Regions from separate parts of the Rhodococcus sp. NFXS4 genome, predicted to be linked through region 2. Evidence: riboswitches for the same ligand, from Rfam matches in the RefSeq annotation. Region 2 holds a riboswitch; the other holds the start of a gene.
The links. A riboswitch is a leader RNA that binds a small molecule or an ion and turns the genes downstream of it on or off. The one in region 2 is predicted to bind S-adenosylmethionine.
Positions count from the first base shown of each region.

Region 1 (4,021 bases), 370 kb from region 2:
GCGAGATCGGCCGTACGCGCACCGCGGGCGACGACCAGGAACTCCTCGCCGCCGAGACGGGAGACGACGGCGCCCGCCGGAGTCGCCAGCACCACCGCTCGCGCGACGGACTGCAGCGTCCGATCACCGTGGGTGTGTCCGTGGGTGTCGTTGACGGCCTTGAAGTTGTCGATGTCGATGACGAGGGTGGTGACCGATTCGTGCCGCGACGCCGCGGCACCCAGCAGTTCCGTCAGACGGGGGAGTACGCCCCGGCGGTTCAACAGGCCGGTCAGGACGTCCGTGCGTGCGAGCACGTCGAATCGGTGACTCACCCGCACCATCGACCGCCGCAGGCCCCACACCAACACGACGGGGACGACGACGATGGTCAGGGACGCGCCGGCACTGATGAACGCGATGGCCGCAGATCCTGCCGAGGCGAACGACACCACGACGGCGGCTCCACCGGCAGCCACGGTGAACGACCACGCGATCGCGGGCGGCGACGCGGCCGCGGAGAGCACCGGGACGATGGTGAGCAGCGCGGCGATCGCGAGGGAACCCGCCGGATCGGTCACCGCCACCGCGGAGAACGTCGTACCGCACAGCATCACCATGCCCATGGCGACGAACTGGCGTTCGGTCAGCCGCCCCGAGCGCCAGATGATGCCGGCTCCCACCACGGCCGCAGCGACGGCGAGAGCGGTGGCGAGCATCGGGGCGATGCCGGGGAAGAACAGACCGGGCACCACCCAGCCCGCTCCCAGTGACAGGGCGGAACCGGTGATCGCCGTTCCCATCGCGATCGACCGGATGTCGAGCACCTGCCGTGCGGGTGTCTCGAGAGGTGACTCGGTGGGCGACGTCCGCGCGCCGCGGTGCGCTCTGTCGATGTGTGGCGTCACGCGAGCACCCCGGTCCCCGTCACCGGTGATCCGTCGTCGGCTGACCTCCACCGTGTACCCCGTGAATGTACCGACCGGGACGGTTCCGTCGCGGCGATCCGGCGCACGTCTGGCCGTGAGACCTCGGGCTCGTGACCACCGCGAACACGCGGTCGGTGCGGTTGTCACCCTTTCCGGTCATCATGATTCGAACTCGACGGATCTGAAAACTGTTGTGCGATTTGACGTCTCGAGACGTCGGCGCTACATTTTCCTCACCATCCAGAGCGACCGAGAGACCTGGCTCGTCGACGTCGCAGCAACCCGCCTCGAGTTCGAGTGTGTGGGTGCTACCGCCAGGACCGATGGAGGAGATCCGCCGATGAACACTGTGACGACCCGACGCCCGCACGTCCTGCGCCTGCACCTCGAGTGGTGTCGAGAGTGCTGCTGCGCCTGTACGCGGCGCTGACCAGGTCCCTCACTTCGTCCTCTCGAAAGGCACAGCGATGTTCGCTGCCCTCACGCACCGGTGCAGCCGGTGACTCAACTCCACGATCGACCGGTCGCCACCGACGCCGATGACGTCTCGGATCACGACCTCGTCGTCGCACGCACGGTGCACCCGTGGCGGTGGATCATCGCCGTCGCGACCCTGGTCCTTCTCGCACAGTTCGTCCACGGGCTGGTGACCAACGCCGGCTGGGACTGGGGCACCTTCGCTCAGTACTTCACGGCGCGGTCCGTCTTCACTGCTCTGTGGCTCACGATCCAGCTGACCTTCTGGGGCACCCTCATCGGGTTCGCACTCGGCATCGCTCTCGCGGCGGCGCGGTTGTCGCAGAACCCGGTCCTGCAGATCATCTCCTGGTTCTACATCTGGGCGTTCCGGTCGATCCCGCTGATCGTGCAACTGCTGTTCTGGTTCAACATCGCCTACCTGTATCAGCGTTTGTCCCTGGGCATTCCGTTCGGACCGAGCTTCGTCGAGTTCGACGTCAACAGTGTCATCAGCGGGTCCACTGCGGCGATCATCGGTCTGGCCCTGCATCAGGCGGCGTACTCGGCGGAGATCGTGCGCGCCGGCATCATCTCGGTCGATCAGGGGCAGCTCGAAGCCGCTGCGGCGCTGGGGATCCCGAAGCGACGCGAATTCTTCGCGATCGTGCTGCCGCAGGCCATGAGGGGAATCCTCCCCAACGCGGCCAACGAGGTGATCAGTCTCTTCAAGGGCACCTCGATCGTCTCGGTCATGGCCATCGCCGAGCTGTTCTATCAGGTCCAGGTGATCTACGGACGGACCGGCCGTGTCGTCCCGATGCTCATGGTCGCGACGGTCTGGTACGTGATTCTGACGTCCGTCCTGTCCGTGGTGCAGTTCTACGTCGAGCGGCACTACTCCAAGGGTGCACTGCGCACGGTGCCGCTCACGCCGATCCAGAAGTTGCGTTCGCGCATCGCCGCGCTGCCGCTGTCACCGAGGGGAGCAACTCGATGACCGCCGAGATCGAGACTGCGCGGTATGCGGTCGAGGTACGGGGAGTGCACAAGTCCTACGGTGCCCTCGAGGTCCTGAAAGGCGTGGACCTGGCCGTGCGGCCGGGGGAGGTCACGGCCATTCTCGGACCCTCCGGGTCGGGCAAGTCCACTCTGCTGCGCACGGTGAACCACCTCGAGAAGGTCGACGCCGGATCCGTCCGAGTGGACGGTGCCCTCGTGGGATACCGCCGCAGAGGCCGGAAACTGCACGAACTGACACAGAAGGAGATCCGGCGCCAGCGCTCGCAGATCGGCTTCGTCTTCCAGAACTTCACCCTGTTCCCGCACCTCACGGTGCTCGAGAACGTGGTCGAGGCACCCGTGTCCGCACAGCGACGTCCGCGGTCGGAGGTGGAACCCGAGGCTCTCGCACTCCTGTCGCGGGTCGGTGTCGCTGACAAGGCGCACGACTACCCGCGGCGGTTGTCCGGCGGACAACAGCAACGCGTCGCGATCGCCCGGGCGCTGGCGCTGCGCCCGAAGGTGATCCTGTTCGACGAACCCACGTCGGCACTCGATCCCGAGCTGGTGGGCGAGGTGCTCGATGTCATCCGCGGTCTCGCCGCAGACGGCGCGACGCTCGTCATCGTCACGCACGAGGTCGGCTTCGCACGCGAGGTCGCCGACACCGTGGTGTTCATGGACGGCGGCGTCGTCCTCGAACAGGGTTCTCCTGTAGAGGTGTTCGACACCCCGACCCACAGTCGCACTCGAGAATTCCTCTCCCGGGTTCTCTGATTCCCACGCACACCTCTCCCGAAAGTGACCTCTCCCATGTCTCGATCGTCCCGTCGCCTCGCGTCGGTCCTGTCCTCCGTCGCCGTCCTCGCGCTCGTCGCGTCCGCGTGCGGCGAACCCGCAGCCGAGAACACCGTGGTGTCCGAAGCCGGTGTCTCCTATGATCTCTCGCCCGAGCAGTCCGGGCGCATCCACACCGAGAAGGTGGACGACATCGCGGCGAAGGTGCCGCAGGCAATCCGTGATCGCGGAACCCTCGTCGTCACCGGAACAGCGGGTGCCACTCCGCCTCTCGGCTTCTATGCCACCGACGACACCACCGTCGTCGGATCCGAGATCGATCTCGCGAGCCTCTTCGCCGACGTCCTCGGTCTCTCGGTCGACCGCCGGACCGCGGACTGGGCCCAGAACTTCGTCAAGATCGATTCGGGCGAGAACGACGCCTTCATCTCGAACGTGACGGTCACGGAGGAGCGCAAGGAGAAGTACGACTTCGCCACCTACCGCCTCGACAACGTCGCCCTCGAGGTTCCGACGGACTCCGACTGGACGTTCACCGACCGCAAGGACATCGCCGGCAAGAAGATCGGTGTCTCGTCCGGTACCAACCAGGAACAACTGCTCGTCGACTGGAACACGCAGAACGGGGCGGAGGGCATTGCGCCCGCCGAGATCGTCTACTACCAGAACGCCGCCGACTACTACCTCGCCCTGTCCTCGAAGCGCATCGACGGGTACCTCGGACCCAATCCGTCCGCGCAGTACCACTCGTCGAGCACAGGGGAGTCGAAGATCATCGGCACCTTCTCCGGTGCGGGCGAGGCGCTCCAGGGTGAGATCGCCGTCCTGGTTAAAAAGGACAGCGGGCTCGCCGAGGC
Region 1 is NZ_CP192221.1:3,223,443-3,227,463, reverse strand. Features, by position in the region: gene J4E04_RS15085 (GGDEF domain-containing protein) at 1-887, opposite strand, end outside; SAM riboswitch class I at 1,142-1,238, shown strand; gene J4E04_RS15080 (amino acid ABC transporter permease) at 1,408-2,364, shown strand; gene J4E04_RS15075 (amino acid ABC transporter ATP-binding protein) at 2,361-3,143, shown strand; gene J4E04_RS15070 (ABC transporter substrate-binding protein) at 3,180-4,021, shown strand, end outside.
Region 1: another riboswitch for S-adenosylmethionine. It lies ahead of J4E04_RS15080 (amino acid ABC transporter permease); the one in region 2 lies ahead of J4E04_RS13335 (bifunctional o-acetylhomoserine/o-acetylserine sulfhydrylase).

Region 2 (4,021 bases):
TGCGTCGGAGGCCAACGCCATGGTGGCCACGAGCATCGTGGACACCGCGTCGGGCTCGGTGAGGAAGCCGTCGTGGCCGTCGCGCGAGGAGATGATGCGCAACCCGTCGCACCCGGGGATCAGATCGGCGATCTCCTGCTGCTGCCGCAGGGGGTACAGCCGGTCGGAGTCGACGCCGCCCACGATGGTCGGCGTGCGGACCGACCCCAGGGCCGCCTCGAGCCCGCCTCGCCCGCGGCCCACGTCGTGCCGGTTCATGGCCTCCGACAGCAGCACGTAGGTCCCGGCGTCGAAGCGGTCGACGAGCTTGGTCGCCTGATGCTCGAGGTAGCTCGCGATCGCGTAGCGCCCGCCGTTCAGCGGGTCCTCGCCGATCTGGGGCTCGTTGCCGAACCGGGCGTCGAGTTCGTGCTCGGTGCGGTAGGTGAGGTGCGCGATGCGCCGAGCGACGGCGAGTCCGGCACGCGGAGCGCGACCGGAGGCGTGATAGTCACCGCCCTGCCAGTCGGGGTCGGCGGTGATGGCGGCGATCTGCGTGGTCTGGGTGCCGATCTGGTCGGCGGACGCGCGCGCACCGACGGCGAGCACCAGTGCCGAGGCGACACGGTCCGGGTAGGAGACCAGCCACTCGAGAGTGCGCATACCGCCCATGGAGCCGCCGACGACCGCCGCGAAGCGGTCGATGCCGAGGGCGTCGGCGACCATGCGCTCCGCCGCCACCTGGTCGCGGATGGAGATGGCCGGGAATCGGGATCCCCACGCGACACCGTCCGGATCGAGCGACGCGGGACCCGTGGTACCTCGGCACCCGCCGAGCACGTTCGTCGCCACCACGCACCAGCGATCGGTGTCGAGGGGTGCGCCGGGACCCACCATGCCGGTCCACCACCCGGGCGACGGGTGATCCGGTCCGGCCGGTCCGGTCACGTGCGAGTCCCCGGTGAGCGCGTGCTGGACGAGAACGACGTTGTCCCGCGCGGGCGAGACCTCGCCCCACCGCTGCACGGCGACCGTCGCGTCGGGAACCACGCGTCCGCTCTCGAGGGGAACGTCGCCGATGTGCACGGTGCCCACCTGCCCGTCCGCCGGCGGAAATGCCGACGGACGGGCTGGCGAGTGGAGATCGAGTGTCAAGATGCGGCCCGGAAACCCTTCTCCAGATCGGCCAGGATGTCGTCGATTCCCTCGATACCGACTGCGAGTCGCACCAGGCCCGGGGTGACTCCGGAGGCCAGCTGCTCCTTCGGCGTCAACTGCGAGTGCGTCGTCGACGCGGGATGGATCACCAGTGAACGCACGTCTCCGATATTAGCGACATGGCTGTGCAGCTCCAGCGCATCCACGAAACGCTTGCCCGCGTCGACACCGCCCGCGAGTTCGAACGCCACGATGGCACCCGCTCCGCGCGGGGCGAGTTCATGTCCGCGCTCGTACCACGGGGAGGACGGCAACCCGGCGTAGTTCACGCTGGTCACCTCCTTGCGCTGCTCGAGGAACTGTGCGACCGCCGTCGCGTTCTGCACGTGTCGCTCGAGGCGCAGGGACAGTGTCTCGATGCCCTGGCCGATGAGGAACGCGTTGAACGGGGAGACCGCCGCGCCGATGTCGCGCAGCAGCTGCACGCGGGCCTTGAGTGCGAAGGCCGGAGCGCCGAGATCGGCGAACACCACACCGTGGTAGCTGGGATCGGGGGTGGTGAAGTTGGTGAAGCGACCCTGTGTCCAGTCGAAGCCACCGCCGTCGACGATGACGCCGGCGATCGCGGTGCCGTGGCCGCCGAGGTACTTGGTGGCCGAGTGCACCACGATGTCCGCACCGTGCTTCAGAGGCTGGATCAGATACGGCGTCGCCACGGTGTTGTCGACGATCAACGGGATGCCGTGGCGGTGTGCCACGTCGGACACTCCGCGGATGTCGAAGATGTCGTTCTTCGGGTTGGAGATGGTCTCGCCGTAGAACGCCTTGGTCTCGGGGCGGACGGCCTTCTCCCACTGGTCGAGGTCGTCCGGATCGTCCACGAAGGACACGGTGATGCCCAGCTTGGGCAGCGTGTAGTGGAAGAGGTTGTACGTGCCGCCGTACAGACGGGGGCTGGAGACGACGTGGTCGCCGGTCTCGGCGATGTTCAGGATCGCCAGCGTCTCGGCGGCCTGGCCGGACGAGACGAGCAGTGCGGCGACGCCGCCCTCGAGCGACGCGATGCGCTGCTCGACGACGTCCTGCGTCGGGTTCATGATGCGGGTGTAGATGTTGCCCGGCTCGGCGAGCCCGAACAGCGCGGCGGCGTGGTCGGTGTTGTCGAACGTGTAGGACGTCGTCTGGTAGATCGGCAGGGCGCGCGCGTGGGTGGTGACGTCGGGAACCTGTCCGACGTGCACCTGCCGCGTCTCGAAGCTCCAGTTCAGTGCCGGATCCTCGACGGGTGCTCCGGCTGCGTCGACGACGTCGCCCTCGGTGGCACCGGTGTCGGAAGTGTGATCGGTCATGGGTGTCGTGCTCCTCGTGGGGGTGGTGCTCGAGTGGAGTGCTCGAGTGGGGTCCACGTCGGCAGCCGCCACGCCCGCAGCACGAGAGGCACCTCACCGTGTGCAGAGCGCAGTAGGCGAGCCGATCTTCGTGGAGAGAAGGGTCGGGGCCTATCGCCGGCTACAACACAGTCGGTGGGAGAACATGGGTACCTCCGAGATCGTCGGTCGGTGGGCCCGAGGAGACGGGCCCGCGCTTGCTCTCGGCCCGTGCGGGCCGAGTAACCCGGTCATCACCCGGGGCACCCCACCGCGGTTGGAGGGTTGCCGGCCAGCAAGCCGGGGCTCGATGCTGGCACTCATGACCTTGGCGGGAATGGTAGCGGGTCGGGTGTCGACGGCACGAGGGTGGCCGAACTCACGATCGTTCGATTGGCGAATGATCGTGCCGACGGTCAGACTGGTCAGGTGATCGGGCGCCTCTCGGGGCGCCCGTCGTCGTTGACCACCCGAGCGCTTCTGAATCGATCATGAACGATCGACGACGGGCGCAGACCCGAAAGTGAGCTCGTGACACCCCCCTCCGTCGCGTTCGACGTCCTTCCCGCTGCTGCCGCGGACCCCGCGGCGGATCGGCTGCGGGTGCGCCGCCGACGCGTCGCGATGCTGGCGCTCGCGCTCGGCGGTTTCGGCATCGGCACCACGGAGTTCGTCTCGATGGGCCTGCTCCCGGAGATGGCGACCACGATGGGGGTGTCCGAGCCCAGCGCCGGCCACCTCATCTCCGCCTACGCCGTCGGTGTCGTGGTGGGTGCGCCCGTCATCGCCGCGCTCGCGGCGCGGGTGCCGCGGCGGACGTTGCTTCTCGCCCTCATGGTGGCGTTCACTCTCGGCAACCTGGGCACGGTGTTCGCGCCCAGCTTCCACGAGCTGATGGCCTCCCGCTTCGTCGCCGGACTGCCGCACGGCGCGTACTTCGGTGTGGCAGCGCTGGTGGCCGCCCACCTCGCCGATCCCGGTGCGCGTGCCAAGTCGGTGGCCATGGTGATGATGGGACTGTCCGTCGCCAATGTCGTCGGTGTGCCGGCGGCCACGTGGATCGGCCAGGCGTTCGGCTGGCGCAGCGCGTTCGGCATCGTCGCCGTCATCGGTGCCCTCACCGTCACCGCCCTCGCGGTGTGGCTGCCGCGACTGGACTCGATGCCCACCACGAACCCGCGGACCGAGCTGGGCGCCTTCCGGCGCACGCAGGTGTGGATGACCCTCTTCGTGGGCATGGTGGGCTTCGGCGGCATGTTCGCCGTGTACACCTACATCGCCACGACATTGACGGACGTGGCCGGTCTGTCCAAGGCCGCGGTGCCCCTGGCGCTGATGATCTACGGCCTCGGCATGGTGGTCGGCAACATGGCCGGCGGATGGATCGCGGACCGCATGCTCGTCCCCGGGCTCTTCCTGGCGATGACGTCCGTCGCGGTGAGCCTGGCGGTGTTCGTCGCCGCGGCGCACAACCCGGTGACCGCTCTGATCGTCGTGTTCCTCATCGCCGCATCGGG
Region 2 is NZ_CP192221.1:2,855,216-2,859,236, reverse strand. Features, by position in the region: gene metX (homoserine O-acetyltransferase MetX) at 1-1,134, opposite strand, end outside; gene J4E04_RS13335 (bifunctional o-acetylhomoserine/o-acetylserine sulfhydrylase) at 1,131-2,486, opposite strand; SAM riboswitch class IV at 2,714-2,832, opposite strand; gene J4E04_RS13330 (MFS transporter) at 3,129-4,021, shown strand, end outside.